DNA from 2 places in the Brevibacterium salitolerans genome. Region 1 is predicted to be linked to the other one. Evidence: predicted binding sites of a transcription regulator. Region 1 holds the regulator's gene; the other holds the start of a gene.
The links. Region 1 encodes LexA, which represses DNA repair genes until DNA is damaged. Its sites were predicted from a motif close to TCGAACANNTGTTCGA; they were not measured.

Region 1 (14,947 bases):
GCATCGGCTCGCGCGGCCCGGGTGAGACGAAGATCGAGCTGGACCGCCGCCGGATCCGCACCCGGATGGCGAAGCTGCGGCGGCAGATCCGGGCGATGGCGCCGGCACGGGAGACGATGCGGGCGGACCGCCGCCGCAATGCGGTGCCGTCGGCGGCGATCGTCGGGTACACGAATGCCGGGAAGTCCTCCCTCCTCAACTGCCTGACGGACGCCGGCGTCATGGTGCAGAACGCGCTGTTCGCCACGCTCGACCCCACGGTCCGGCGGGCGCAGGCCCCGGACGGCCGCGACTACACCCTCACGGACACCGTGGGCTTCGTGCGCAACTTGCCGCACCAGCTCGTCGAGGCCTTCCGGTCCACGCTCGAGGAGGCCGCGGACGCGGATCTGCTCGTCCACGTCGTCGACGCCTCCCATCCCGATCCCACCGGGCAGATCTCCGCCGTCCGCGAGGTGCTGGCCGAGGGGAGCGCGAGCGAGCTGCCGGAACTCGTGGTGTTCAACAAGGCGGATGCCGTGGAGCCGGATGTGCTCGCCGGCCTCCTGCTTGAGGTCCCCGGCTCGCTGGCGGTGTCCGCGCGCACGGGCGAGGGCGTCGGGGCGCTGCGAGCGCGGATCGGCGAGCTGCTGCCGGTGCTCGCCCGTGAGCTCACCGTCGTGCTGCCCTACGACCGCGGGGAGCTCGTGAGCCGGGTGCATGAGCACGGCACCGTCCTCGACGAGCGGTTCCTGGCCGAGGGGACCGTGCTCCAGGCCCGTGTGGACGATGCGCTCGCCGCCGAGCTCGCACCCTTCGTGCGCCCGGACATGTTCGCCGGGGACGTCGCCTCCGCTGACGATGACGCAGACGCCTGAGCTGCTGGCCGCGGCCGTCGCCGCGGTGGGAGGAACCGAACGTCAGGGACAGTCCGAGATGGCCGAGGCCGTCTCCAGCGCGCTCGCCGGCGGCACGCACCTGCTCGTCCAGGCCGGCACCGGCACCGGCAAGTCGCTGGCGTACCTCGTGCCCGCCGTGGACCATGCCGTGCGCACGGGGAACAGGGTCGTGGTCTCGACAGCCACCCTGGCGCTGCAGGCCCAGATCGTCGACCGCGATCTGCCGCGGCTGGTCCGCGCCACGGGGAGCGAGCTGGGCCGCAAGCCGGCCTATGCGGTGCTGAAGGGGCGGCGCAACTACGTGTGCCGGCACAAGCTGGACGGAGGCTATCCGGACGACGCCGCCGGGATGCTCTTCGACTTCGGGGCCGATCAGGCCTCGGCCCGTTCCGGGGCCGCGGCGGGCTCGCGGATGGAGGACGAGATCCAGCGGATCCGCAGCTGGGTGCGGACGACCCAGACCGGTGACAGGGACGACCTGGTCCCGGGCGTCTCGGACCGCACCTGGGCGCAGGTCTCGGTCAACTCCTTCGACTGCCTGGGGTCGAAGTGCCCCGTCTTCGAGGAGTGCTTCGCGGAGATCGCCAAGCTCAAGGCGCACGCGGCGGACGTCGTGGTGACCAACCACGCGCTGCTGGCCATCGACGCCTTCGGCGACCACGCCGTGCTGCCGGAGCACGACGCGGTGATCGTGGACGAGGCGCACGAGCTGCGGGACCGGGTGACGAACGCCCTCTCCGCATCCCTCACGGTGTCCATGATCGAGCACGCGGCGTCCTCCGTCCGCCGCACCGGACTGGTGCAGGAGGGTGTGACGCACCTGCTCGAGACGGCGGGGGCGGCCTTCGGCCGGGAGCTGGAGAAGGCCGACGACGGCCTCCTCCAGCGCTGGCCGGAGGGGCTCGCGGCCGCCGTGGGGCAGGTCCGCGATGCCGCACGCCAGGTCTCGGCGGACCTGAGCTCCGGGGCGAAGACCGGCGAGACGGACGCGGACACCGGACGTCAGCTGGCCCGCGCCCGGATCCTCGAGGTCCACGAGGTGGCCGAGCGCATGGCCGAGGGCTCGGACAACGACGTGGCCTGGGTGACGCGCTCCACGTTCCGCGAGCGCACCACAGTCTCGCTCGTGGTCGCCCCGCTGTCCGTGGCCGGCACCATGCGCTCCGGGATCTTCGAGAAGGCCACCGTGGTGGCCACCTCGGCGACGCTGGCGCTGGGCGGGCGCTTTGACGCGGTGGCGGGATCGCTGGGCCTCGCCGGACCGGAGGCGCCGCGCTACGACGCCGTGGACGTCGGCTCCCCGTTCGACTACTCGCGGCAGGGGATCCTCTACGTGGCGGCGCACCTTCCCCGGCCCGGCAGGTCCGGGATGAGCTCCGAGGCCGTCGAGGAGCTCGAAGGCCTGCTCAGCGCCTCCGACGGCGGGGCACTCGGCCTGTTCTCCTCGAAGGCGGCCGCGCAGGCGGCGGCCGAGGAGATGCGCGCGCGGACGGATCTACCCATCCTGCTGCAGGGCGAGGACGGCCTCAGCTCCCTCGTGGCGCGCTTCGCCGCGGACGAGCGCGCCTGCCTGTTCGGCACGCTCTCGCTGTGGCAGGGCGTGGACGTCCCCGGAACGACCAACCGCCTCGTGGTCATCGACCGGATCCCGTTCCCGCGGCCGGACGACCCGCTGGTGCGCGCGCGGACGGAGAGCGCCCACCGGGCCGGTGCCAACGGCTTCATGTCCGTGAGCGCGGCGCACGCCGCTCTCCTCATGGCGCAGGGCGCGGGCCGTCTCGTCCGCGCGACGGGGGACAGAGGAGTGGTCGCCGTGCTGGACGAACGGCTGCGCAACGCCCGCTACTCCGGGTTCCTGCTCAGCTCCCTGCCTCCCATGTGGCGGACCGACGACCCGGCAGCCGTGCGCGCGGCACTGCGGCGTCTGCGCGGCGGCTGAGCCGCGCCTGTGCATGCAGCAGGCCCCTGGAGCTCACCGTGAGTTCCAGGGGCCTGCCGCGCGGAGCGGGTCAGTCGACCCGGCGGATGACGGCGGTGACGACGCCCATGATGGTGGCGAAGTCGCCGTCGATGGGATCGTAGAACCGGTTCTGCGGCAGCAGCCACTGCTTGCCGTTCTCCCGCTTGAGGGTCTTCACGGTCGCCTCGTCGTCGAGCAGGGCGGCCACGATCTGGCCGTTCTCCGCATCCGGCTGCGAGCGGACGACGACGTAGTCGCCGTCGCAGATGGCCGCGTCCTGCATGGAGTCGCCCACGACGTGGAGCAGGAAGAGCTCACCGGAGCCCACGATCTGCCGCGGCAGGGCGAACATCTCGTCGACGGACTGCTCCGCGAGGATGGGCCCGCCCGCGGCGATCCTCCCCACGACCGGCACCATGGCGGTGTTGGGCGCGGGATCGATGCCCCTGCGGACCTCCTCCGGTGGAGTGACGACCTCGATGGCGCGGGGGCGCTTGGGATCGCGGCGCAGGTAGCCCAGCCGCTCCAGCTGGGAGAGCTGGTGGGCCACGGAGGACAGCGAGGCCAGTCCCACCGTCTTGCCGATCTCCCGCATGCTGGGCGGATAGCCGTTGACGTGCACGGCGCGCTCGATCGTCTCGAGCACCAGACGCTGCCGCGGGGTGAGGCGGTCGTCGCCGTCCGCGGCGGAGCCCTCGGGCAGTTCGGAGCCGCCCTCGAACCGGAGCCGCCTGACGTTCTCGACCTCCTCGTCGATGCCGCTGTTGCGCGGGCGTCCGCGTCCGCGCCGGCGTGGGCCTTCGGTGCTCATCGTGTGTCCCCTCCATCGACCTCGGTACCTGTGACCTGCGCTGATGCCGGCCCTCACGGTTGTGTCCGTGCCTCGTGATCGACTTGCGACGCAAGCAGTCACGGACGTTCGATTCCCATTCTCGCATACGCGTTCGAAGGGGAGTGGACATACGTTCTAATATGCGTTTCAATAGTACACATGTTCGACCCGCCCGGGTCGATGGTCACCGGAGGTCCTGTCATGAGCGCACTCGCATTCGGCGGTCCCGCGTACGCCGTCCGCCGCCCGTTCCGGCTGCCGCACCGCGGCCGTCCCTCGCGCCGCGTCCGGCTGCTGCGCACCGCGCTGCTCGCCGCAGTGCTGCTGGCTGCTGCGGCGGGCCTGCTCATCGCCGTGCTCGTGCCCAGTGCCGCCGCCGGGGACGAACGTCCGGCGACGGCGACGACCTCCGTGGTCGTGGGCGAGGACGAGAACCTCTGGAGCATCGTGGAGACGGGCGGCTACGACAGGGACCCGCGGATCGTCATCAGCGAGATCCGCAGCATGAATGGCCTCGCCACGTCCGTCGTGCACCCCGGTCAGGAGCTCACCGTCCCCGCGCGATAAACTCCCCGGTGTGACTTCACTGGACTCGCTTCCGCTGCGCGCGGATCTGCAGGGCGCCGCTCCTTACGGCGCGCCCGTGATCGACGTTCCCGTCCGCCTCAACGTGAATGAGAACGCCTTCGACGTGCCGGAGCCGGTGGTCCGGGCGATCGGCGCACGTGTGGCGGAGGTCGCCGCCTCGCTCAACAGGTACCCGGATCGCGAGTTCACGGAGCTGCGCACACTGCTCGCCGGGTATCTCGGGGGAGTGCTCGCCGCGGAGGCCGGCGAGAGCGGCTCCGGGGCGTCGGAGCTGGCAGGTGCCCGGATCCGTCCCGAGATGATCTGGGCCGCGAACGGTTCGAACGAGGTGCTCCTCCACATCCTGCAGGCGTTCGGCGGACCGGGCCGGACGGCACTCGGCTTCGTCCCCAGCTATTCGATGCATCCGCTCGTCGCGCAGGCCTCCGGCGCGCGCTTCGTGGGAGTCGGCCGGAACGCGGACTTCACGATCGATCCCGCAGCCGCGGTGGCGGCGGTCCGCGAGCACGATCCGGACGTCGTGTTCCTCTGCACCCCCAACAATCCCACGGGGACGCGCACTCCCCTCGAGGTGATCGAGCGGATCTACGAGGCCGCTCGCGGCATCGTCATCGTCGACGAGGCCTATGCGGAGTTCGCGGGCAGTGATTTCCGGAGCGCCCTCCACCTGCTGCCCGGACGGGAGCGTCTCGTCGTGTCCCGGACCATGAGCAAGGCCTTCGCCTTCGCGGGCGCCCGGGTGGGCTACGCAGCGGCGGATCCGGCCTTCGTCGACGCGCTGCGCCTCGTCCGCATGCCCTATCACCTCTCCTCTCTCACACAGGCCGCCGCCTGTGCCGCACTGGAGCACACGGAGGAGCTGCTGGCCGGGGTCCGTGCGCTGGTGGCACAGCGCGAACGGCTCTCCGCGGGCCTGCGGGACCTGGGCTTCGAGGTCTTCGACTCGGACTCCAACTTCGTCCTGTTCCGGGGTGCGGCGGATCCGCACGCGCTCTGGCAGCGCCTCGTGGACTCCGGCGTGCTCATCCGGGACATCGGACTGGACGGCTGCCTGCGCGTGAACGCGGGCACCGAACGGGAGACCACGGCGTTCCTCGAGGCGCTGGGCGCCGCGGTGGAGCAGGAACCGCACCTCACAGACGGGAAACAGGGATGACGCACCGCACGGCCAGCGCACACCGGGTGACGGGGGAGTCGGAGGTCGCGGTGACGCTCGACCTCGACGGCACCGGCACCTCCACGATCGAGACCGGCGTGCCGTTCTACGACCACATGCTCACGGCGCTGTCGAAGCACTCGCTCATCGACATGGAGATCCGCGCCGCGGGCGACGTCCACATCGACGTCCACCACACCGTCGAGGACACGGCCATCACACTGGGCTGGGCACTCCGCGACGCGCTGGGGGACAAGGCCGGCATCCGCCGCTACGGCGACGCGCACGTTCCCCTCGACGAAGCCCTCGCGCGTGCGGTCGTCGACGTCTCCGGCCGGCCCTACTTCGTGCACTCCGGTGAGCCGGAGGGGCAGCAGTACCATCTCATCGGCGGTCACTTCACCGGCTCGATGACCGCTCACGCGCTCGAATCGCTCGCGTTCCAGGCCGGGCTCACCGTCCACCTCACGCTGCTCGCGGGGCGGGATCCGCACCACATCGTCGAGGCGCAGTTCAAGGCGTTCGCGTGCGCACTGCGCACCGCCGTCGAATCCGATCCGCGCACCACCGCCGTTCCGTCGACCAAGGGAGCACTGTGAGCCGCACCGTCATCGTCACCCCGTTCGGCCGGGCCGATCAGCTCGCGGCCGCCTGCGTGCTCTCCGACATCCCGGGCTGGGTGGTCCCGCTGGGGGACTTCTCGGCCGTGGTGCAGGACGGTACGGACGTGGCAGGCGGCAACGAGGCGGCCGCCAAGCTCTCGAAGCTCACGGGCAGGCACGAGGTGCTCCTCATGGTGCGCAGCGAGGAGCAGATCGACGCCGCGCACTATCGCGGGGGAGCACGCGAGGCGGACGTCCCCGCGGGGCTGGCTCTCTCGAACCTCCCGGACTCCCTGGAGGGCCTCCTGCTGGAGACGCGCGATCCCGCGGACGTGGAGGGCGGCTTCGACACCTCCACGATGTCCAAGCTCGAGGCCTCCCGCTCCACCATGACGCCCGCCCGCGCGGCGCTGGCGCGCACGGCGCTCGTGTGGCTGGTCGCCGCGCTGCTCGCCGTCGTCGTGCTCGCCTTCGGCGTCGTCCAGGGGCTCGGCGGCTCCGTCATCGGCTGGGTCGTGGCCGTGCTCGGCGTCGTGGTGCTGCTCATCTCGCTCACGCGCATGAGGGTGCTGCTCGGCGGAGGCAGACGATGACCGCCCGGCCACGGGTCGCGGTGCTGGACTACGGCTCCGGCAACGTGCACTCCGCCGTGCGCGCCGTGGAGGCCGCCGGGGCCGAGGCGGCGCTCACGGCCGATCCCGCCCGCATCGAGGCAGCGGACGGTCTGCTGGTCCCCGGCGTGGGAGCCTTCGCCGCGGTGATGGAGGGCCTCGCCGCCGTCGACGGGCCGCGGATCATCCGTGAGCGCCACGCGGCCGGCCGGCCGGTGCTCGGCATCTGTGTGGGCATGCAGGTGCTGTTCTCCGCGGGGACCGAGCACGGCGTGCGCACCCCCGGCATCGGGCTCTGGGACGGTGAGGTGGGACCCCTCCGGGCGCCCGTCGTCCCCCACATGGGGTGGTCCCGCGTGCAGGTGCCGGCCGGCAGCAGGATGTTCGCGGGCACAGCCGACGCGCACTTCTATTTCGTACACTCCTATGCGGCGGTCCAGGGGCCGCCCACCGGGCTCACGACGACGGCGGTCCACGGAGACAGGTTCGCCGCCGCCGTGGAGGACGGCACCACCTGGGCCGCCCAGTTCCATCCCGAGAAGTCCTCGGAGGCGGGCGCCCGCCTGCTGCGCAACTGGATCGCGGAACTCACCCGCGCCACGGGCCCGGCGGCGGCTCCCGCCGGCCCGTCCCTCCCGAACATCACCGCCCCCGAATCGAAGGACACGGCATGACCTCCCTCGTCGAAACCCCCGCACTCACGCTCCTGCCCGCAGTGGACGTGGCCGACGGCCAGGCGGTCCGGCTGGTCCAGGGCGAGGCCGGCACCGAGACCCGCTACGGGTCCCCGCTCGAGGCCGCCGGTGAGTTCGAAGCCGGCGGAGCGGAGTGGATCCACCTCGTCGACCTCGACGCCGCCTTCGGCCGCGGGTCCAACTACGATCTGCTCCACAAGGTCACGAAGTCCCTGTCCATCAAGGTGGAGCTGTCCGGAGGCATCCGCGACACGGAGAGCCTGGAGCGTGCGCTCGACACCGGCGCGGAGCGCGTGAACATCGGCACCGCCGCCCTGGAGAACCCGGAGTGGACGGCCGAGGTCATCGCGCACTACGGCGACAAGATCGCGATCGGGCTCGACGTCCGCGGCCGTACGCTGGCCGCCCGCGGCTGGACCCGTGAGGGCGGCGACCTCTACGAGGTCTTCGACCAGCTCGAGGAGGCCGGCTGCACCCGCTACGTCGTCACGGACGTGACGAAGGACGGCACACTCGCCGGACCCAACACGGAACTCCTCGCGGACCTCGCGGCGCGGACCGAACGTCCCCTCGTCGCCTCCGGCGGCATCTCGAGCCTCGACGACATCGCCGCGCTGCGCGAGCTCGTGCCGCAGGGCGTGGACTCCGCGATCGTGGGCAAGGCGCTCTACGCCGGCAAGTTCACCCTCGCGGAGGCCCTCGACGTGGCCGGCCGCTGATGAGCGCGTCAGGGCCGTCCGGGTCAGACCCGTCCGGACCGGTGCCGGAGATCCCCGCCCACCTCCGCGGTGCGCTCGGCGGCCCTGCGGATTCGGCCGGGGTGCCGTGGGGAGGCCGCGAGCTCCACTCCAACCCGTTCGCGGGAGACACGGGAGAGGCGGACGAGGGTCTGCTGACCGCCCTCGCCGCCGCAGCGGCCTCCCCGCTTCAGCCGCAGCTCCACGCCGGTGTGGTGCGGGGGCTGGCGGGCGTGCGACTCTACGCCCCCGTGCTCCCCATCGTCACGGAGAGCTCCGTCGACGAGCGCGGTCTCATGCACGACAACGCCTCGGACATGGCGATGGTGAGGCTGCAGTCCGCGGACGGGCGGGAGGCGACTCCGGCATTCACGGACATCCCCGCGCTCACGGCATGGCATCCCCGGGCGCGCCCCGTGCCCATCGAGGCCGAGCGCCTGGGCGCCGCCGCGGTGGAGGAGGGTGCGCAGCTGGTGGTGCTCGACCCGGGCCGCCCGCACAGCTTCCTCCTGCGCCGCCCCGCGCTGTGGTCCTTCCTCAAGCAGGAGCCGTGGCAGCCGGCGTGGGCGGATGCAGAGGTGGCCGGAGCGCTCAGAGCCGTCGCGGCGGGCCGGGACTGGATCGCCGGCATCGGCATGGGGCCGGGCTCGCAGACCGTCCACGTCCAGGGTCCCGAGGTCCGGATCGAGATCCGCGTGAGCGTCCGGCCGGAGAAGCAGGAGCTGGAGGAGCTGCAGGCTGCGCTGGCAGCGCATGCTCTCCTCGCGGACCGTGTGGACTCCCTCTCGCTCGGCCTCGTGCGCGCCTGACGACCGGGGTCCGCGTGCGCGACTGCGAGCGCCTGTGCTCCTGCGGCCGCGGGCGGGGACATGACCGGCCGGGTGCCGGTCGCCTCAGCCGCGACCGGCCAACGCTGTCGTGACGACGTTCTCCACGCGCGCGCCCAGCTCCGCGTCGACGCTCTTCCAGTAGCCGAACGCCCGGGAGCGGACCGAGTCGTCCGTCACCTGCATGACATGGCCGGCGATGTTGCCGACCAGGCGGTCGCGTGCGGCATCGTCGAGGACCGTGCGCACGAGGTCGCCGGCCTGGTTGAAGTCGCCGTCGTCCGGCCGCGGGGTCTCGACGGAGCGGAGGACGTCCCCGCTGACGCCGGAGAGGTTCTCCTCCGTCGTGAGCCGGGGGTCGGCGTGCGGTCCGCCGAAGCCGTTGGGCGCGTACTCCGGCTGCTCGGCCGGATAGTTCTCGAAGGACATGGCCCCGTCGCGGGAGTAGCTGCGCTTCAGCGCCGCCTTGGGGCGGTTCACCGGCAGCTGCGCGTAGTTGGGGCCGATCCGGTGCCGGTGGGTGTCGGGGTAGGAGAAGATGCGTCCCATGAGCATCCTGTCCGGGGAGAGGCCGGTGCCGGGGACGAGGTTCGCCGGGGAGAAGGCGGCCTGTTCGATCTCCGCGAAGAAGTCCGCGGGATTCCGGTTAAGCTCGAGCCGGCCCACCGGGACGAGGGGGAAGTCCCCGTGCGGCCAGACCTTCGTCACGTCGAACGGATTGATCCGGTAGTGCGCGGCCTCCTCGTAGGGCATGATCTGCACCTTGAGGTCCCAGCTGGGGAAGTCCGCACCCTCGATCGCCTCGAAGAGGTCGCGGCGGTGGAAGTCTGCGTCCACGGCGGCCATCTGGTCGCCCTCCGCCTGCGAGAAGCCCTCGTGGCCGTGGCGGGCGATGAAGTCGTCCTTCTGGTTCGAGAGGAAGTGGTACTTCACCCAGAAGCGCTCCCCGGAGGCGTTGATCCACTGGAAGGTGTGGGAGCCGTAGCCGTTCTGCTCCCGCCAGGAGCGCGGGATCCCCCGATCGCCCATGAGGTAGGTGACCTGATGGGCGGATGCGGGCACCTGGGTCCAGAAGTCCCACTGCATGGTGTTGTCGCGCAGTCCGGTGCGGCTGCGGCGCTTCTGCGAGTGGATGAAGTCCGGGAACTGCATCGCATCGCGGATGAAGAAGACCGGGGTGTTGTTGCCGACGATGTCGAGGTTGCCCTCCGTCGTGTAGAACTTCACCGCGAACCCGCGGGGGTCGCGCCAGGTGTCGGGCGAGCCCTGCTCGCCGGCGACGGTGGAGAACCGGAGGAGCACCTCGGACTGCGCGCCGGGCTGGAACAGCGCGGCACGGGTGTACGCGGACACGTCCTCGGTCGCGGTGAAGGTGCCGAAGGCGCCTCCGCCCTTCGCGTGGACCACGCGCTCCGGGACGCGCTCCCGGTCGAAGTGCGCGAGCTTCTCGATGAGGTAGTGGTCCTGGAGGAGGATGGGGCCGTTGGGCCCCAGGGTGAGGGAGTGCTGGTCGGAACCCACCGGGATGCCGAAGTCGTTGGTCGTGAAGCGCGCGGTCACTCTACCTCCAGGGAATCGCAGCCGTTCAGGGGCTGACGCCCCGCATGCTAGCCAGCACGGGCTCCTCCCTCAAGGATGGAGCACCTAAGCGCGAACGGCCGCCTCCCCGTGATGACGGGGATCGCGGCCGTTCGCAGAGCGGTCAGCTGTGAGGCAGCAGACAGCGGAGCCGCGGCCTCACGCCGCGGTGGACCTCAGGCCACCGGTCCGGTCCACTTCTCCCCGGGGCCCTTGCCCGGCGCGTCCGGAATCGTCGACGCCTCGCGGAAGGCCAGCTGGAGGGCCCGCAGTCCGTCGCGGATGGGGCGCGCATGCTGATCGCCGATCTCCGGGGCACCCGCGGTCACGAGCCCGGCGAGGGCCGTGATGAGCTTGCGCGCCTCGTCCAGGTCGACGAGATCGGCGGCGCTCTCCGTCTCCGAGTCCTCGGTGAGCCCGAGCTTCACGGCGGCGGCGCTCATGAGATGGACGGTGGCCGTGGAGATGACCTCCACCGCGGGCACCTCCGCGATGTCACGGACCGCTCCGGATTCTGCGGCGGCGGGCTGCGGGTCTGCGGAGGGGGCGGCTGCGTCCGCGGCGGACGCGGACCGGTCGTCGAAGCTGAAGGACTGGGTCATGCGGTCCAGTCTTCCACAGTCGGATGTGCACTCGTGCCGCAGGTGCTGTAACATGGTTCGAGTGTGAAGAGGGGCTTCGGCTCCCACCTGGATCGCAAGCGCGATCGGGTACCCCTGCCAGTGCAGGAACGGCGCGCCTCACAGAGGTGCGCCCGTCCGTGCGCTCGTCTGCGAACCAGGGCCCCTCTGCATCGTCGGAAGGGGCCTTTTCCGCTTCCTCCGGCGTATGCGTTGTCGTCATCAGTCGAAGAAGGAGCAGCACATCAGCGAGCCGCGTATCAACGATAGGATCCGAGTCCCGGAAGTCCGCCTGGTAGGCCCCAACGGTGAACAGGTGGGAATCGTCGCGATCCGCAAGGCGCTCGACCTTGCCCGCGAGGCGGAGCTGGACCTGGTCGAGGTCGCACCTCAGGCCAAGCCCCCTGTCGTCAAGCTCATGGACTACGGCAAGTTCAAGTACGAGTCCGCGCAGAAGGCTCGCGAGGCCCGCAAGAACCAGGCCAACACGGCTCTCAAGGAGATCCGCTTCCGCCTCAAGATCGACGAGCACGACTACGAGACCAAGAAGGGCCACGTCACGCGGTTCCTCTCCGGTGGGGACAAGGTCAAGGTGATGATCATGTTCCGCGGTCGTGAGCAGTCGCGTCCTGAGATGGGGGTCAGGCTCCTCAATCGGCTGGCTGAGGACGTGTCCGAACTCGGCAGCGTGGAGTCCGCTCCCCGCGTCGACGGACGGAACATGGTCATGGTCATCGCACCTGCGAAGTCCAAGGCCGATGCGAAGGCGGAGTCGCGCAGGGCGACTGCCGAGTCGCGGGGTTCCCGCGCAGAGGTCAAGTCCCGCCGCGACCGCGAGGCCCAGGCGAAGTCCGGCCGCAGCTCGGAGGAAGCCTCCGAACAGCTCGGCTGAGCACCTGCGCCCACCAACAAGATGTGAAAAGGAGACGGCACCATGCCGAAGCAGAAGACCCACAGCGGCGCCAAGAAGCGCCTGCGTCTGACCGGTTCCGGAAAGGTCATGCGTGAGGGCGTGAACAACCGCCACCTCGCTGAGCACAAGTCCTCGCGCCGTAAGCGCCGGATCTCGATGGATCAGGAGCTCGTCGGAGGCGACAGGGCCAAGGGCCTCAAGCTTCTCGGCAAGCGCTGAGTCTCATCCACCGACGAATCTGGTTTTCTAAGGAGTACACGTGGCACGTGTGAAGAGGGCGGTCAACGCCAAGAAGAAGCGCCGGGTCATCCTCGACCGGGCGAGCGGCTACCGCGGACAGCGTTCGCGCCTGTACCGCAAGGCCAAGGAACAGGTCATCCACTCGCTGGTCTACAGCTACCGCGACCGCCGGGCGCGGAAGGGCGACTTCCGCCGCCTCTGGATCCAGCGCATCAACGCCGGTGCCCGCGCCAACGGCATGACCTACAACCGCTTCATCCAGGGCCTCAAGGCCGCGGGTGTCGAGGTGGACCGCCGTATGCTCGCCGAGCTCGCGGTCAACGACGCGCCGACCTTCGCCGCTCTGGTCAAGGTCGCCAAGGACGCGCTGCCGGCAGACGTCAACGCCGCCAAGAGCGCAGCCTGATCCGCACAGGACATGATGTGAGCATGCCCCCTCCGCGAGGGTGAGCGCCGCATCGCAGCACGAAGGGCCGGGGTCACTCCCCGGCCCTTCGTGCTGTCCGGAGTCCGTGAGGGTCCCGGCTGCGAGGGTCGATGGAATGTCGCAGAGTCTCTGCTTAGATGAGTGGCATGAATGAGACACCTCCGCGCTCCGGTCCGCTGCGCCCGCTGCTCATGGGCATCGGTGCGGGTCTCGCCGCGGTGCTCGTGGCGGTCGGGGGCATCTTCGCGTTCGGGAAGCTGTTCGGCGGGCCGGACTACGGCGCGGCACCGGGCCAGCTCACCGCCTCGGACGTCTCCGGCCTCGGGGACGGTGCGCGGATCGCGCCGCTCGGCACGCTGGGTGAGGCGAGCACGGCCTTCGCGCGGTTCCTCACCCCGTCCCGCTCGGTCATCTACGCACTCGACGAGAGGGGCGCACCCCGCTGGGCCGCTCCTGTGCCGCACGCAGACGCCCCCGCGGAGCCGACAGCGCTCTTCCCGGACGAGGACGCCCCCGAACAGGGTCTGCCGGAGCTGCACGGCACCCCCGTGAGCTGCGCTGCCGACGGCGCGGCGCTGGTGTGCGGCGACGTGCGCATCGACCGGGAGACCGGGGAGATCACTCCCGGTGAGGGCGATGCGGACGAGACCGGTGCGGAGGGTGCCGGCACGGACGGGAGCCGCCCCGACGAAGAGGCCGCCGATCCTGCCACGGCCGCGGTGCCGCTCGAGCTCGAGGAGGACGGCACCCTGCTCGGTCCCGCGGGCCAACCGTATCCGGGTGTGTCCCTCGATCAGGAGGGACCGGTGCGGATGGTCGGTCCGGTGGAGGACGTGCAGGAATCCGAGGATGCGGGGCGGACCGGAACCGGCCCGTGGGCCGTCTCGGACGGAACGGTGCTCGCAGTGGTGAGCCCGGAGGAGGTCCTGTGGCAGCGGGGTCTCGATGCGGCCTCGGCAGCGGTCACCGGGCTGGGCTCGCTCACGGCGCAGCCCGGCTGGGCGCTCGAGGACGACGTGCTGGTGCTGGGTGCTGCTGACGCGGTCCGCGGTCTCGACGCGGCCACGGGCGAGGTGCTCTGGACCCTGGAGGTCCCGGGGCTCACCAGCTTCACCGTGAGCGGCGGACAGCTCCGCACCGTGGCGGACGGCGTGTTCACGGTCTTCGGCTTCGACGCCTCCACGGGGGAGGAGCAGGCCCGGGCGCAGCCGCCCGAGCCCGGACAGGAGGGCGGCGGTGCCGTCCTCGGCCCCGGCCGGGAGGCCTTCGAGAATGCGACGTTCGAGCTGCCGCCCACCTGCGCGGCCTTCGGCCTCCACTACTCCACGGAGTACCTGGGGGAGGAGGACGACGGGACATTCACAGGCCAGGGCGAGTTCCGGGACGGCACCGCCCAGGGCAGCGGCGCGGACTCCTACGGCAGCGTCGTGATCGACGAGGTCAGGCCCACACGGCTGGGCGAGTCGCCCGCGACCGCGGTGAGCTTCTCCTGCTTCGGCGGCGGAGCGTACGCCTATCCCTCCGTGGGCATCTACGACGCGGGGCTCACCCTGCTCGACTCCGTCGAGGTGTGGGGCGATCCCGCCGAGGGGCAGAGGCAGGACCTGCAGGCCTCGGCGATGGAGCCCGCGATGGCGGACCTGGGCGCGATGGGTCCGGTGCTCACCTTCAACCTGCGGGGCCTCGACCTCTACGGCGACGACTCCTGCCACGCCTGTGGCAAGTCCGGCTCCGCGGATCTCGCCTACCGGTGGGACGGGGAGCGGATGGTCCACGCGGACACGGTCTTCCACACGCCCTCGGGCGATGTGCGCATGCCGTCGCAGGAGAGCGTGCAGGCCTTCGTGGATGCGGTGGGAGCCGGGGACGACGAGGCGGCCTCCGCCCATGCGACGCAGAGGGTGATGGACTCACTCGAGGAGGTGCTGGGCGACGGGACCGCCGCGGACCCGCCCACGGTGCGCAGCGTGCACTTCGAGGGGAACACGGTGGGCGCCTGCGAGCCGGTGTCGTCGAACGCCACTCCCGCCGGTATGGGCGAGAGTGCCTTCTCCCTCGACGAGTACCGCTTCCACAGCGGCGAGACGCTCAGCGGCCAGCCCACCGCCTGGGAGGAGGAGGTGCGTGCCGGGGATGTGGTGTGCGGTGTGTCGATGCCGGACGGCCCTGCGGACGAGTACCACCTCTACCTGCTCATGCGCGGGCAGGCGGACGGCGGCTTCGAGGTCTATGAGGCCGGCCGCATGTTCGGCTGAGCACGCGCGGCCCGCTAGGCTCTGGCCC
Region 2 (14,947 bases), on a different contig from region 1:
CGCTGCTCTTCGAGCGCGCGCCGGACCTCGTGTGGGCGCTCCTCGCGAGCTTCTTCATCGCGATGGTGGTGCTGCTGATCCTCAACCTCCCGTTCGCGATGCTCTGGGCGAAGCTCCTGCTCATCCCGCGTCCGTTCCTCTACGCCGGCATCACGCTGTTCTGCGCCATGGGGATCTACGCCTCCTCGGGGTCGACGTTCGACCTCCTCCTGCTGCTCGGTGTGGGGCTGGTCGGGTTCCTCATGCGCGCCGTCGGCGTGCCCCTGGCGCCGCTCATCATCGGCATGGTCCTCGGCCCGCTCGCGGAGACGAGCCTGCGCGACGCCGCGATGAGCGCGAACGGCGACTTCTCCGTCCTCGTGAGCAGCCCGATCGCGCTCGTGCTCTACGGCGTGCTGGTCCTCGTGCTCGTGTTCTCCCTGGTGAACCGCCTTCGTGAGCGCAGGGCGGTCACGAAGGCGGGGGAGGAGGTGCCGGTCGCAGCGACGGTCTGAGACCGGTTCCCGGCCTCGCCGGCGCGACACGGCCGGACCGTCCTCTTCGAGACGGTCCGGCCACGGGTTCGCGCAGTGCGGATCAGCGCTTGGAGCGGCGGTACCCGGCGGCCTTCGCCGCCGCCTCCGTCCGGAAGCACTCCTCGGGATTGGTGCGGTCGTAGAAGGCTCCGCCCTTCACGTGGTAGATCATGGAGTCCGCGTTGCCCTTGATGGGGGCCCACGCCGGGCAGTCCCAGCCGCTGTAGCCGGGCCCGGTGCTGGAGGGATAGGTGATCTTCGCCGTCGAGGCGCTGGTCTTCGTCACCGTCGTGTAGCCGGACTTCCTGCCGGTGACCTTCACGGAGAGTCTGGTGCCCACATCGGCCTTGACCAGCTTGTGCTTGCTGCCGGTCGCTTCCTTGATGGCCTTGCCGTTGCGGTACCACTGGTAGCTCAGCGTCACCTTCGCCGGCTTCCACGCACCGGCCTTCGCCGTGAGGGTGGAGCCGTACTTCCTGGTGCCGGAGATCGTGGGAGTGGGTGTGGAGGTGAGAACCTTCTGCACGGTCTTCGCCGCGCTCTTCCTGCTCACGGTCGTGTAGCCGGGCTTCCTGCCGGTGACCTTCACCGTGAGTGCGGTGCCCGCGTCGGCCTTGACGAGCTTGTGCTTGTTGCCGGTCGCTTCCTTGATGGCCTTGCCGTTGCGGTACCACTGGTAGCTCAGCGTCACCTTCGCCGGCTTCCACGTGCCCGCCTTCGCCGTGAGGGTGGAGCCGACCTTCGCCGTTCCGGAGATCGTGGGCACCGGCGTGGCGGTGAGGCGCTTGCCGATCGTCCCGGTGGCCGCGCTCGTCCTGCTCGCAGCGGTGTAGCCGGACTTCGTGCCGGTGACCTTCACGGAGAGCTTCCTGCCCGCATCGGCAGAGGTCAGCGTATAGGTGCTGCGCGTGGCGTTCTTGATCGCCTTGCCCGCACGCATCCACTGGTAGCTCAGGCTCACAGGATTCGGTCCCCACGAACCGGGCTTGGCCGTGAGTGTGGATCCCACCGTCGTCGTCCCCGAGATTGTGGGCTTCCTGGTCGTGAGGGTGCCGGCCTTCACAGCGGGGGTGGGCGCAGAGGTCACAGTCGCGCTGGAGGCGTCCGGAGCGGAGCCCGTGACCCGCACGGAGATCTTCCGACCCTTGTCCGCGGCGGTGAGGGTGTACGTCTTCCGGGTCGCATCCTTGATCGCCGTGCCGGAGCGCAGCCACTGATAGCTGAGTGTCACGGAGTCCGGCTGCCATGTGCCCGCGGCGGCCGTGAGAGTGGAACCCACCTTCGCCGTGCCGGAGATGCTGACCTCACCTGCGAGCACCGTGGGCCGCGGTGTGGGCGTTGGGCTGGGAGAGGCCTCCTCAGTGGGCGCGGCCGGTGCCGAGGTGGGTGCTGCTGACTGCTCAGGCTGCTGTTCCGGTGCAGTCACTGCGAAGACCGGTGCCTCCGGCTGCTGTGCCGAGGCGGGTCCGGCTGCGATGCCGCCGGTGAGCGCGATGAGAGCGGCACTGGCTGTGCTCACCACACGCATGTACAGGGACATGGATCTCCTTGGATCTCAGAAGGGGGTGGGAAGATTCCCGAAGGGGATCATAGCCTTTCGGTTCTGAAAGGAGAGCGCGGTTCCGCCCTGTCGGTGCGGAGGCGGGTGCGCTAGCCTCGAACCACGGTGTGCAGCGGCTTCCTCCGCATGGCGGGACCACCTGCCGGGCGGAGCGGGGAGGCCGTGGAGCGCCGGAGTCACCTCGACGGCAAGGAGGCCATGATGGAGGAACAGACGATCACCGCGGACGTGCTCGAATCCGCACCGGCCGTGGAAGGGGAGACGGTCCCGCGAGTGGCCCTCACCTCGGCGGCGGTGGAACTGCTCCAGGAACTCGTGGGCCAGCACGGTCGGCTGATGTTCCACCAGTCCGGCGGCTGCTGCGACGGCTCCGCTCCCATGTGCTACCCGGCGGGGGAGTTCCTCACCGGCGACGCGGACGTGCTGCTGGGCGTGTTCACCCTGCCGGAAGTGCCGGAGGACAGCGCGGAGCTGGAGTTCTGGATGTCGGCCGAGCAGTTCCAGTACTGGAAGCACACGTACCTCACCATCGACGCGGTGCCGGGGCGAGGCTCCGGGTTCAGCGTCGAAGGGCCCACGGGAAAGAGGTTCATCGTCCGGTCCCGGCTGATGGAGTGAGATTCGGCCGCGGTCCGGACGGGGCCCTGTGCGGCAGGTGGGGACGCAGGCGGACGCCGAGGCGCGTGTCGCCACGCAGCGCGAGGGCCGCTCTCCGCAGGGAGAGCGGCCCTCGTCTGTGTGGTGCGGGAGTCAGTCCTCGCGCGCGATCTGGCGACGGGTCGAGATCATCACCGCCGCCGAGCCGACGGCCAGGAGCGCGGCGGCGCCGACGGCGAGTGCGCTGGAGTCCGTGCCGGTGCGGGGCAGCCGCGAGCCGTCCTGTCCGCCCGTGCCCTGTCCTCCGGTCACCGTGAAGGTGGTGGAGGCGGAGGTGCCGCCGCAGCCCACCTCTGCCTTCCACGTGCCCACGTAGGCGGCGAGGTCCGTTCCGGTGCCGTAGAAGGAGAACCCGGCGACGCCGTCCTCGTCCGCCGTGTCCGTGCTGGAGTATGCGACCTCACCGGTTCCCGGCCAGACGACGTCGAGGTAGACGTCCTCGCCCGGTGCGCAGCCGGATGCGGTGACCTGGACGCCCTTGTCGACGTCCGTGAAGTCCGCTGCGGTGATGGTGCGGGGGCTCACGGAGATCTCCGCGCTGGCCGGCGCCTCGTCCTGGCCGTCGTTCCCCTCGTCCTCACCCGGTACGGAAGCGTCTTCGTCCTTGCCGTCGTCGCCGGAGCCATCCTCGTCTGAGCCCTCGTCGCTCCCGTCATCGTCCTCGCCGCCGTTCCCGTCGTCCTCGGATCCCGTGACGGTGAAGGACGAAGAGGCGAGCACCTCCTCCTCGGCACCGAGGAGATCCACGGTGTAGGTGCCGAGCAGGATGTCGAGGTCGATGTCTCCGAAGTACTGGATGTAGTAGGAGGCGCTGGCCGCACCGTCCTCGTCGGCAGTGACCTCGATGGAGTGGTCGAGTTCTTCGAGGCCCTCCGGGGCCTGGATGCGGAACGTGTACGTCTCGCCCGGGGTCAGCCCGGTGGCGGAGAGCAGGAGTCCGCCGCTGGCCGGCTCCTCGCCCTGTGGGACGGCGATGTCGTCGACGCTGATGGAGCCCGGGACGCTGAGAGCCGGATCCTCCTGCTGCTCGTCGGGATCGTCCTGCTGTGGGTCTTCCTGCTGCGGGTCGTCCTCCGGAGACGCGTCCTGTTCTCCGTCCTCACCTCCGTCGGTGCCCTCGTCCTCAGGCGCCTCGTCCTGGGCCGGGAGAACCTCGAAGCTGCCGGTGACCACTTCCTCGCCCTCGACCGTGACGCTCACGGTGCGGGTGCCTGCGTAGTCCGCCGGATCCGCGTCCGCGGGGAGGGCGAAGGAGTACGACGCGGTCGCTGTCTGAGTGTCCGCGTCGGCATCCGGGGTTGCCGTGACCTCGAGTGCTTCAGCGCCTTCGGGGCCTCCCGACACCGTCACCGCAGCGGCGCCCGCGGGCAGGTCGGTGACAGTGATCGTCGCACCGGGCACTGCGCCGTCATCCGTCTGCGCGACGTCCTCGAAGGCGACGTCGTCCACGGCAAGCTGCGGATCAGCAGGCGCCTCTTCCTCGGCCTCCTCCTCGGGTTCGCTCTCCCCGGTCGGGTCTTCTGCAGGAGGCTCCGGTGCGTCTGTGTCGCCTGCGCCGGAATCGTCGTTGCCGCCGGTGCTGTCCTCCCCTGTGCCGGAGCCGGCCTCGCTCTCCTCCTCGGAACCGTTCTCTGCGGAAGGTGCCTCGGACGGCTGCTCAGCCGGAGCCTCGGGGGCGGCGGGCTTCTCCTCAGCCGGTGCCTCGCCGCTGCCGCTCTGCTGTTCGGTGGAGGCGGGTGCGGAAGTCTCAGCCTCCGTGGCAGCCGAGGTTGACGGAACCTCCTGGGCGGAGGCGGCGACCGGTGCGAGGACGAGGCCGGCGGCGGCGACGGAGGCGAGGACTGCGGGGGCGAGGTGTGCTGACTTCATGCCGGGGCCCTTCTGTTCTGCTGCGTGCATCCGGGCCTCCTGGGAGCGGGTTCCCGGTGCCGGCCGGCTCAGCGGAGCCGGTCGGTTCCATGCTTTGGAGATCGATCTCACAGTAGGGGTTCAGGCAAGGGCGCGGCGATTTGTGTTCGTTGTGTTCGCGAATGCGACAGTCCGAGGATCGCCCTGCCGGGATGTTGCCGAAAGGTGATCTGCCATGCGGGTGCGAGCCGGCGGCGTACCGCGGGCGGATGTGCCATACTTGTCCGCGTCGCCGGTCGCACCGGCAGGTGAGGACCTATAGCTCAGTTGGCTAGAGCATCTCGTTTACACCGAGAGGGTCGGGGGTTCGAGTCCCTCTGGGTCCACCGTGGACGACGCGTTCGCCCCCGGCACGTGAAAGCGTGCCGGGGGCGAACGCGTTGACGGGCGCGGGGGCTCACCCCTCGTCGCCGTGGCAGGTCCTGCCGAAATGGGCCGGAGCAGGCGAAGGTCTGCTGGTCGTTGAAGGCATACGGGCACGTCTTCAGCGACAGAAGCACGGGCACGCAGGCACATCGCGGTCCGCGTTCACGCCCCGCCCACCCGCCCGTCATCCTGACGCCACCGGAGGCGCGTACCGTCCTCGTGAGACGAGAGCGGGGGAGGCGTGCATGACAGAGGGGGCACCTCGGTGACGGCGGGCCGGCGGTGACGCGGAGCATCGTGCTCGTCCACGCGATCCGCTCCTCCCGCACCATGTGGAAGGGGCAGAAGCGCCGTCTCCGCGAGGCCGGCTTCGAGGTCCGCACCCCGGACCTGCCGGGGCACGGCCGGCGCCGCGGCGAGACGTTCACCCTGGAGGCCGCGTGGGCGACGATCGACCGTGCGGTCGCGGCCTGCGCCGAGCCGCCGCTGCTGGTGGGACTGTCCCTGGGCGGATTCCTCACGCTGAGCTGGGCCGCGCGGAACCCTCGTCGTCTGTCCGGCCTCGTCGCCGCCGACTGCACCATCGTGCCCGGTCCCGCGCTGGCCCGGATCTACGGTCTGTGGATGGTGCTCAAGGACCGGCTGCCGGGGGACGCGGACGCACGCGTGGCACGCTCCTTCGCCCGTGCGCACACCCGGAAGGCGGCGCAGCGCTACTACGGCGGAGGCCGGGCGGACAGCCTCATCCTCCGCTCCGTGGTGCGCGCGGTGGGAGGGCTCGATCCGCTTGCGGACGTCGCCGCGATCCAGGTCCCGCTCACCTTCGTCAACGGGGAGCACGACCCCTTCCGCCGCAACGAGGCGCAGTTCGTCGCCGCCGCGCCCCGGTGCCGGCTCGTGATCCTCGAGGACGCCGGCCACGTCGCGAACCTCTCCCGGCCCAAGCGGTTCACCAGGGTGCTCAGGGAAGCGGCCGAGGCGCCCGTGAGCATTCGGGGAGGTCAGCCCGGCAGCGCCGGCAGCGGCTTCTCGAACAGCCAGTCGTGCAGCAGCGTGCGGACGTCCGGCACCCGTGAGGTCTCCGCCCCGGCACCTGCTTCGTCCGCCTCACCGCAGACCGCCTGTGCCAGCTCGAGGAACTCCTCAGTAGTGCCGTGACCGTGCCGGTGCTCCTGCGTCCACGTCCGCAGCAGCCGGAAGAACGCCTCGTCCCCGGCGGCGGTGCGCAGGACGTGGAGGGCGAGCGCACCGCGCTTGTAGACCCGGTCGTCGAACATGTCCTCGGCACCGGGGTCCGTGAGCACCAGATCCTGCGGCAGCTCCGCCAGGCGCGCATGGTGGTGCCGGGCCCGGGCCTCGGCGGAATCCCGGCCCGAGGCCTCGGACCACAGCCACTCCGCGTAGCAGGCGAAGCCCTCGTTGAGCCAGATGTCCGCCCACGCGCGCAGCGTGACGGAATTGCCGAACCACTGGTGCGCGAGCTCATGGGCCACGAGCCGCTCCGCCTCCCAGTCCTGCGCGAGGTGATTGGGGCCGAGGATCGACAGGGGCTGGGACTCGAGCGGGATCTCGAGTTCGTCATCGGTGACGACGACGGTGTAGGAGGAGAACGGGAACGCCCCGAACCGCTCCTCGAACTCCCGCATCATCGCGTGCTGGACGGCCAGTGCCTCCTGCGCCCGGTCCCAGGTGCGCCGGCCGCAGGCCAGGGCCAGCGGCACGCGGGAGACGGCATGCGCACCCGGCAGCAGGGGGCCTCGGCGGTACTGGCCGATCTGCATGGTCGCGAGATAGGTGGCCAGCGGCTCCGCGGACTCCCACACCCACTCCGTGCGACCTGCCTTCCGGGTGGTGCCGGTGAGCTCCCCGTTGGAGATCGCGGTGTAGTCGGACTCGACCAGCACGGCACAGCGGAAGGTCGCCTTGGAGCCGGGGTGGTCCGTACAGGGGAACCAGGTCGCCGCGCCGTCGGGCTGTCCGGCGACGAGCACGCCGTCCTCGAGCTCCTCCCAGCCCACGTCGCCCCAGGTGCCCATCGCGGGACGGGGGTTGCCCGCGTAGTGGATCTCGAGGCTGACCTCCTCACCCGCGCGGAAGGGCCGCTGCCGGTCGCGGAGGACGAGGCGCCGGCGCAGATGCCGGAACCGGTGCTTCCGCCCGTCGACCAGCACCTTGGACACGGTCAGCCCCACGAGGTCGAGGTCGAGAGCGGGGGAGTCCTCGAGCACGCGCGCCCGGAGCACCGCCTTTCCGGCGAGCCGATTGGGCAGGATCCGGTAGTCGAGCTCGAGGTCGTAGTGGTCGACGGTCATGCCCGGCGTGCCGGAGCCGGGCGTGTAGGGGTCGATGGTGCGCATCCTGTGCAGGGCTTCCTCCTCGTCAGTCCGCGGCGACGACGGCCGGCGGGGCAGATGTGGGCGTGCCGGCCTTCGCGGGCCGCGTGGAGGAGTCCGGCAGAGGCGGCGCGTCGACCCACGGTATCACCGGGTTTCCGGTGAAGTAGGCGTCCGCCGGCACGAACTCGCCGCGCATCACCAGCGAGGACGGCCCCACCGTCGCAGCCCGTCCCAGGGAGGCCGCGGGCAGGATCACGCTGTTGGGTCCCAGCGTGGCACCTTCGTCCAGCTCCACGGCGTCGAGCGCCATGACCCGGTCGTGGAAGAGGTGGGTCTGGACGACGCAGCCGCGGTTGACGGTGGCGTTGTCGCCCAGCCGCACGAGGTCGGCCTCGGGCAGCCAGTAGGTCTCGCACCAGACCCCGTGGCCCACCCGCGCGCCCAGGGCGCGGAGATACCAGACCAGGGCGGGCGTGCCCACCGCCCCGCGGGCGAACCACGGCGCGGCCACGAGCTCCACGAAGCAGTCCGCAACCTCGGTCCGCCAGATGAAGGACGACCACAGCGGGTGCTCGCCCTCCCGGATCCGGCCCACCAGCAGCCATTTGGCGGCGACGGCCGTTCCTGCGGCGACGGCCCCCGCCGCCATCATGACGATGCCGGAGAGCGCGGCCGTGAACAGTGCGGGACCTGCGGGGGCGGAGACGGAGAGTTCTGCGCCCAGCCCCAGCAGGAGCAGCAGGGCGGAGAGCACACCGGCGACCATGATCCCGGCCACGAGGACGGAGATCCCGCGCAGCGTCTCCCACATCCCGCGCAGCACCCGCAGGCGGGCGGGCGGCTGATAGGTGAGGGATTCGTCCGCCTCGACCTCGCTGCGGCGCAGCTGCACCGGCGGCGAGCCGATCCAGGAGCTGCCCTTCTTCGCCTTGGCCGGCGCGGCGGAGAGCACGGCCACGAGGGAGTTCTTGCGCACGCGGCGGCCGGCGGCGGCCATGCCGGAGTTGCCCAGGAACGCCCGCTTGCCCACCTTGGCCCGGCCCACGCGCATCCAGCCGCGGCCCAGTTCGTAGGAGGCGACCATGGTGTCGTCGGCGAGGAAGGCACCGTCTGCGATCTCCGTCATGCAGGGGACGAGGAGCACTGTCGAGGCCTCCACGTCCCTGCCCACCTTCGCACCGAGGACGCGCAGCCAGATGGGGGTGAGCAGGCCGGCGTAGAGCGGGAACAGCAGGTCGCGGGACATGTCCATGATCCGCTCCGTGGCCCACACGCGGAAGCCCATCCACGAGCGGACGGGGAAGAGCCCCTCCTCCATCCCAAGGGCGAGGGCGCGCACGGCGAGGACGATGAGTGCCGCTGTGGTGAGGAACCAGCCGGCGGCGAGCGCCGGCGCCCAGAGGAGCAGGAGCAGCGGGTCTGCCAGCGCCTGCACCCCGGAGACCCCCACCATGAGCAGCAGGACCGGCACGGCGGCGAGGTAGGGGATCGCGGCGTGGAGGACGGAGCCGGCGGCGTAGAGGAGGAAGGGGGAGCGGCGGCGCCGCTGAGGAGGCTCCGGCCACACCGAGGCCTTCCGCCTGCCCACGCGCACGGCCGGCGAACCGGAGTACGTCTGGTTCTTCCGGACCTTCCCGATCACCGCGGAGCCGGCCTCCACGTGTGCGCCGGGGCCCACCTTCGCACCGGGCATGAGCGTGGAGCGTGCACCCACGGTGGCCTCCGCACCCACGTGGATGGGCCCCAGCCGGAGGAGGTCGCCGTCCACCCACCAGCCCTTGAGGTCCACCTCGGGCTCGATCGCCGCGCCGGCCTCCACCGTGAGCATGCCCGTCACCGGCGGCACGGTGTGGAGGTCGACATCCGGGCCGATCCGGTTGCCCAGCATCCGCGCATAGGTGGTGACCCAGGGGGCTGAGGCCACGGAGACCGCCGCCGCGAGGTCCGCGATGTGTTCGGCCAGCCACAGGCGCGCGTGGACGGAGCCGGAGCGCGGGTGGACGCCCGGCTTCACGCCGGCGAGCAGCAGGCGGGCGGCACCGGCGGAGAGCGCCATGCGGCCCCAGGAGGTGACGAAGACCAGCCAGAGGACGGCGATGAGCCACCAGGGCGTCATGACGGCTGCAGCCCCGGCCGTCGCTGCGACGTTGCTCAGCAGGAGCGCGAGCACCACCCATCGCATGGCGGAGAGGATGTGCACGGGGATGCCCAGCAGGGTCTGGAGGAACTGCATGGAACGGGCGGTGCGCACCACGGTGCGGGTGGGCCGGGGTGCGGCGGCCGCACCCTCCTCCGCCGTGCAGAGCTCCACGAGCGCGCCGAACCGCGGACGGGCGTAGATGTCGCCCACCGTGACGGCCGGGTGCCGTGAGCGCAGCCGGGAGACCAGCTGAGCGGCGGCGAGCGAACCGCCGCCGGCCTCGAAGAAGTCCGTCCTCATGCCGGGGTTCCCGCCCAGCACCGCCGCCCACTGCTTGCCGATCCACTGCGCGTGCTCCGGCAGCTCCGCGCCGAGGTCGTCCGCGTCGTGCACGCCCTCCGCGGAGGGCAGGGGCCAGGGCAGGGCCGCCCGGTCGACCTTGCCCGAGGTCTTCGTGGGCAGGGAGTCCACGAGCGTGAGGCGGGGGACGAGGGCGGCGGGCAGGACGGTTCGCAGCTCCTCCGTCCAGGCGGTGAGGAGGGCCTCGGGCCGCTCGCGGGCATCCGCTGCCGAGGCCGGGGCGAGATAGCCGATGAGCAGCTGGGTGCCGCCGGGGGTCGTCTTCACGGCCGCCGCGCCGCCGCTCACGCCGGGCAGCGACTGCAGCGCCGCGTCGACCTCGCCGAGCTCGATCCTGCGCCCGCCGAGCTTCACCTGCTCGTCCGCCCGGCCCACGAACAGCAGGCCTGCCGGATCGTTGACGACGAGATCGCCGGAGCGATAGGCGCGGTCCCAGCCCAGCGTGGGCATGGGTGCGTACTTCTCCGCGTCCTTGGCGGGATCGAGGTAGCGGGCCAGGCCCACTCCGCCGATGATGAGCTCACCGGTCTCGCCCGCGGCCACGGGGATGCCGGCGGAGTCCACGACGGCAAGGTCCCAGCCGTCCAGCGGCAGGCCGATCCGCACCTCGCCGGCACCCAGCGGCGCGGCGCAGGCGACGACGGTGGCCTCGGTGGGGCCGTAGGTGTTCCAGACCTCGCGGGTGCCGTCGGAGAGGCGGTGAGCGAGCTCCGGCGGGCAGGCCTCGCCGCCGAAGATGAGGAGGCGCACGCTGTCCAGCGTCTCCGCCGGCCAGAGTGCGGCCAGCGTGGGCACGGTGGAGACGACCGTGATGCCGCGGCGCGAGAGCCACGGCCCCAGGTCCATCCCGGACTTCACGAGCGAGCGCGGTGCGGGCACGAGGCAGGCTCCGTGGCCCCAGGCCAGCCACATCTCCTCGCAGCTCGCGTCGAAGGCGACGGAGAGGCCGGCCAGCACCCGGTCCTCGGGCCCCAGCGGCTCGTCCCGGCAGAAGATGCGGCCCTCGGCCTCCACGAAGGCGGCGGCGGACCGGTGGCTCACGGCCACGCCCTTGGGCTTGCCGGTGGAGCCGGAGGTGAAGATCACCCAGCAGTCGTCGCCGGGCCTGGGCGCCCGCAGAGCGGGGGTCTCTGCGAGCGGCCGGTCCGTCATGCGGGTGAGGGTGCGGCCGTCCGTGATGACAGCGGCGACACCGGCCTCCTCCCACACGGTGCGGGCGCGTTCGTCCGGGTCGTCCACGTCGACGGGCACGTAGGCCGCCCCGGCCATGAGCACGGAGAGGATCGCCACGTAGAGGTCCGCGGAGCCGCTGGACACCCGTACGCCCACCTTGTCGCCGGGGCCCACGCCGGCCGCGGCCAGGCGGAGTGCCTCAGTGCGCATCTCCATGAGCAGCTCCGTGTAGGTGAGGACGCGCGTCCCGTCGTCGAGGGCCGGGGCCTGGGGATGGTCGGCGGCGACCTCGAGGAGGAGGTCGATGAGCGTGCGCTCCGGCGGTGCCAGATGCGCGCCGGGGAACTGCGGGGACTGAGTGTTCACGTGCCTTCTGCGGGTGCTGGTGCGCCGCGCCCGGTGGGACGGCGCAGGCGGCGCGGCGTGTGTCCACGCTGACCGCGGTGCGAGACTGGGACCTGCTGATCCTATGCGGAGGAGGTGGACCGGCCGTGACGGCAGATGACGTGCAGGTGTACTGGGCATGGCGTGCAGGTGACGCAGGCGGTGGTGCCGCCGGTGACGGCCTCCTCCTCGCGCTCGCCGCCGAGGTGTGGGCCGCGGACCCGGCGCTCGCCTCCGTGATGCGGCGGAAGGGCGTGCCGTGGGTGCGGCTGGACGGAGGTGCTGCGGAGCGCTGGGTGCCTGCGTCTGTGTCTTCTGCGTTCGTGTCCTCCGCTTCCACGTCCTCCGGCCGCGAGGTGAGGGTGGCGGCGTGCCTGGGGCCGGGTGCTGGGTCGGCTGATTCTGGACCGGATCGTCCCGGGCCTGCCGTCGGCATCGACGCGGAGGTGTTGGAGGCCTTCCTCCGCTCCGGCACGCAGCCGGGGGCGTTCGCGGAGGTGGTGCTGGCCTCGGCGGAGCGGGAATGGTTCCGGGCCGCAGCGGGTGAGATGCCTGCACGGCGGCTGGCCCTGCTCCTGCGGACATGGGTGCGCAAGGAGGCGGTGCTGAAGTCGCTGCACACCGGCCTGGATGTGGCCCGAGGCGGCCTGGCACCGCAGGAGGTGGCGCTCAGCGCGCCCTGGGAGGAGCCGGTCTGCCTCAGCCATCCCGAGGTGCGGCTGGAGGACAGTGAGGTCCAGCTGCCCCTGGGTGGGGGAACGCTTCTCGTGTCCGCTGCTGTGCGGGAGGGGTGAGAGGAGCAGGGCCATGAGCGTGGACCCGGGGGAGCGGTGCGCGCACGTGAGGGGTGCGGGTTCCGCGCGTGCGTCCCGGCTTCCCTCGTGTGGAGTTGGCCCCTACACTCGGTATCGAATAGGTGTTCTAATCGAGTGTCTGGACGTGCGGGATGGAAGAGACGGGGAGCTGTGGAGCCGGGGCGCTCGCCCTGCTTCCCCTCGAGGACTTCCTGCAGGAGCCCGAGGCGGGCCCGGCCGTGGCGGAACCGGAGCCTGCTCCGGGTGGTGGACCGGAGTGCCAGGTGGGGCCGGCCTCGGCGCGGGCAGTCCTGGAATTCGCAGTCACGGAGATCCGCCGGGTCAACGGTGCAGGGGCGGCCCGGGCCGGTGGGCTGAGCCCGGGTGCGGCCTGCTTCTCTGCGGCCGGGGCGCTCTCGCTCGACCTCATCGACGCAGACGATGCGCTCGCCCTCGACGTCTTGGAAAGCTCCCGGTTCCCCCGTCTCATTCCCGACTGCTGGCGGGAATCTGCAGATGCAGAGCGGCTCCTCTACCGCTGCGCGTGGCTCAAGGCGCACTTCCCCGTGGAGTTCCTCGCGGCGCTCATGGAGTGCGGTGAAGGGCCTGCACAGCGCCTGGCGGCAGCGGCGGAGGCACGCAGGGTGCGGATACCTCTGCTCCCGGCGGACATCAACTTCTCAGGGCGCACCCACCTCGTCACGCCCGCGCGTAGGAAGGCGAAGGCGATCAGGCTTCCGCTGCCGGGTGGGCTGTTCGGTGCGCCTTTCGTGGGATCGGGCCGGGCGCACGCGCTTTCGGAGAGGGACTGGGACCGGCTTCGCAGGGCTCGTCCGTTCTCCTCTCTGGCCGACGTGGTTGCGCGCGCTCGCCTACCCCGGGGTCTGCTCATGGATGCGGCGCAGGCGGGAGCCTTCGATTCTCTGGTGCGACGTGAGGGCGAAGCTGAGGAGGCGGCACGTGCACGCGCCATCACTCTCACGCGTCAGAGCACTGCGACTGGGCGGAAGCGCGGGGCGGACGGTCAGCTCGAGCTCATCGGCGAGGAGGACGTCGAGGTGCGGCAACCCGGTGCTGCGCAGTCGGATGCTGCTGAGGCCAGTGCTGCGGGATCCTTTCCCTTCGGCAGTGAGGTCGAACGAAGCGGATCGCTTCTGGAAACGGAAGTCGGCGGGGACGGTGAGCGCGAGGGGGCGGATGAGGAGACTGCTCTCGCGGCGGGTGATGCGGCGGAGGAGTCGGCAGGGGCGCTGATCGCGGGTGAGCCGCTCCGTGCGGAGTTCTATCGTGGGTCCGATGTCGCCGAGCGCTTCGCTCCGCTGCTCGCGGAGCTGGGAGTGACGCCTCTGGGGGAGCTGCCTGCCTTCCGCCCCGGCAGTGAGGTGGTGCTCGCCGGGCTGCGCGTCTCCGCGCCCGGATCAGGGAGGGGAGAGGCCTCGGTGGAGGTGAGCATCGAGGACGGCACCGGCAGGGTCGATGCCGTGCTGGGCGGAGGATTCCATTCAGCGGTGCACACGCAGCTCGCGGGGATCTCCCGGATGGTGCTCCACGGGCGGGTGCGCGATGACGAGGGCGGCGGCACGGTCCTGGAAGCTGATGAGGTGCACGATCTCACGCAGATGTGGCGGGACTGGCAGGCGCTGCGTGGCGGATGAGCTGGCTGCACGTGCGGACATCGGACGCAGCACGCTGCGGGACATCGAGACCGGTCGAGGGACCACGCAGTTCGCGGCGGTCATGTCAGTGATAACTGCGCTGGGCATCGACCGGCCTGTCGTGGAGGCCGCGGACCCTCTCAATCACGATCTGGGCAGGATGCGCGCCCACCTCATGCACCGGGAGCGAGTGCGGTGATCAGAGAGAGGGCGCTGACAGTCTCCATCATGCCGGCCGGCGGTGAGTCAGTACGGCTTGTACGGTGTCCGCCGCCGCAGTGGGGGTGAGGGCTGAGGTCTCGATCGCGGTGAAAGCGGAGCATACCCACGTGGACGTGTGGAAGTGCTCGAACTTGTTGAGCCGCCACCGCAGTGCGCGGGGTTCTTCGGCATCCTCTGTCACTCGACGGTGGTGCTCGTCCGGGTCGACATGCAACGCGACGGCGACGACTTCAACGCCTGGTTGCAGCGCCCGCCTGATCTGAGACCAGTGCGCCTCACTGGTGATGGTCTGGGGCACGATCACCAGCCGAGGGCCGTCCTCAGGGAGTTCATCTATGACGGCGTTGATCGTGGCGGCGACGAGTTCGCGCCATGCGGCCCATTCCTGAAAATCTCGCACAGGTGCGATCGGTTGGAGCACTGGACGCAGCATGGAGCCGATCTCTTCGGGATCAAGGATGACCGACCCCGGTATCGACTGAGCGAGCAACCTTGCGGTCGTCGTCTTTCCCGCACCGAACGCGCCGTTGATCCAGACTACGCGGCCTCGGTCGCTCACCGCCTGGATGTCTCTCATGCCTCAATCCTATGAAACGGTGCGCTGGGACCGGGTGCATGGTTTGCTCACATCCTGAGGTTCAGCCCCTTACGACCCGGGCCGTGGCGGTGTGGATCGTGCTTGAGCGGGTCATACAACTGCCGGGCGCGTTCCGCGGCCTGCTGGCGGATGCGGCGCCGGCCCGGGAGCTGAGACCGCGGCCTGCCCTCCGACCGTTCACTGGAGCTGCTCGACGGCTGCGGCTGCGGCGCCGGAGACCAGGCGGTCGTCGTAGCCGGCGTCCTCCTCCTCGCGCGAGGAGAGCACCGAGATGACGA

Region 2: the regulator LexA is predicted to act here: its motif matches at 12,309-12,324, upstream of ABD240_RS15865 (DNA polymerase III subunit alpha).

Annotation. Positions count from the first base shown of each region.
Region 1 covers NZ_BAAAPZ010000017.1:23,508-38,454, reverse strand. Annotated here, with positions in the region: gene hflX (GTPase HflX) at 1-857, shown strand, start outside; gene ABD240_RS13385 (ATP-dependent DNA helicase) at 841-2,817, shown strand; gene lexA (transcriptional repressor LexA) at 2,888-3,649, opposite strand; gene ABD240_RS13375 (LysM peptidoglycan-binding domain-containing protein) at 3,872-4,237, shown strand; gene ABD240_RS13370 (histidinol-phosphate transaminase) at 4,248-5,414, shown strand; gene hisB (imidazoleglycerol-phosphate dehydratase HisB) at 5,411-6,013, shown strand; gene ABD240_RS13360 (hypothetical protein) at 6,010-6,609, shown strand; gene hisH (imidazole glycerol phosphate synthase subunit HisH) at 6,606-7,301, shown strand; gene priA (bifunctional 1-(5-phosphoribosyl)-5-((5-phosphoribosylamino)methylideneamino)imidazole-4-carboxamide isomerase/phosphoribosylanthranilate isomerase PriA) at 7,298-8,041, shown strand; gene ABD240_RS13345 (SseB family protein) at 8,041-8,868, shown strand; gene ABD240_RS13340 (catalase) at 8,953-10,446, opposite strand; gene ABD240_RS13335 (DUF1844 domain-containing protein) at 10,641-11,066, opposite strand; gene infC (translation initiation factor IF-3) at 11,293-11,976, shown strand; gene rpmI (50S ribosomal protein L35) at 12,019-12,216, shown strand; gene rplT (50S ribosomal protein L20) at 12,257-12,643, shown strand; gene ABD240_RS13315 (outer membrane protein assembly factor BamB family protein) at 12,811-14,919, shown strand.
Region 2 covers NZ_BAAAPZ010000019.1:71,866-86,812, reverse strand. Annotated here, with positions in the region: gene ABD240_RS15910 (tripartite tricarboxylate transporter permease) at 1-494, shown strand, start outside; gene ABD240_RS15905 (sunset domain-containing protein) at 577-2,055, opposite strand; gene ABD240_RS15900 (DUF779 domain-containing protein) at 2,278-2,694, shown strand; gene ABD240_RS15895 (putative sodium/potassium/calcium exchanger) at 2,827-4,632, opposite strand; tRNA gene ABD240_RS15890 (tRNA-Val) at 4,894-4,967, shown strand; partial or broken gene ABD240_RS15885 (alpha/beta fold hydrolase) at 5,290-5,949, shown strand; gene ABD240_RS15880 (M1 family metallopeptidase) at 6,009-7,364, opposite strand; gene ABD240_RS15875 (Pls/PosA family non-ribosomal peptide synthetase) at 7,387-11,382, opposite strand; gene ABD240_RS15870 (4'-phosphopantetheinyl transferase family protein) at 11,508-12,194, shown strand; gene ABD240_RS15865 (DNA polymerase III subunit alpha) at 12,347-13,849, shown strand; gene ABD240_RS15860 (helix-turn-helix domain-containing protein) at 13,839-14,048, shown strand; gene ABD240_RS15855 (AAA family ATPase) at 14,076-14,648, opposite strand; gene bla (class A beta-lactamase) at 14,847-14,947, opposite strand, start outside.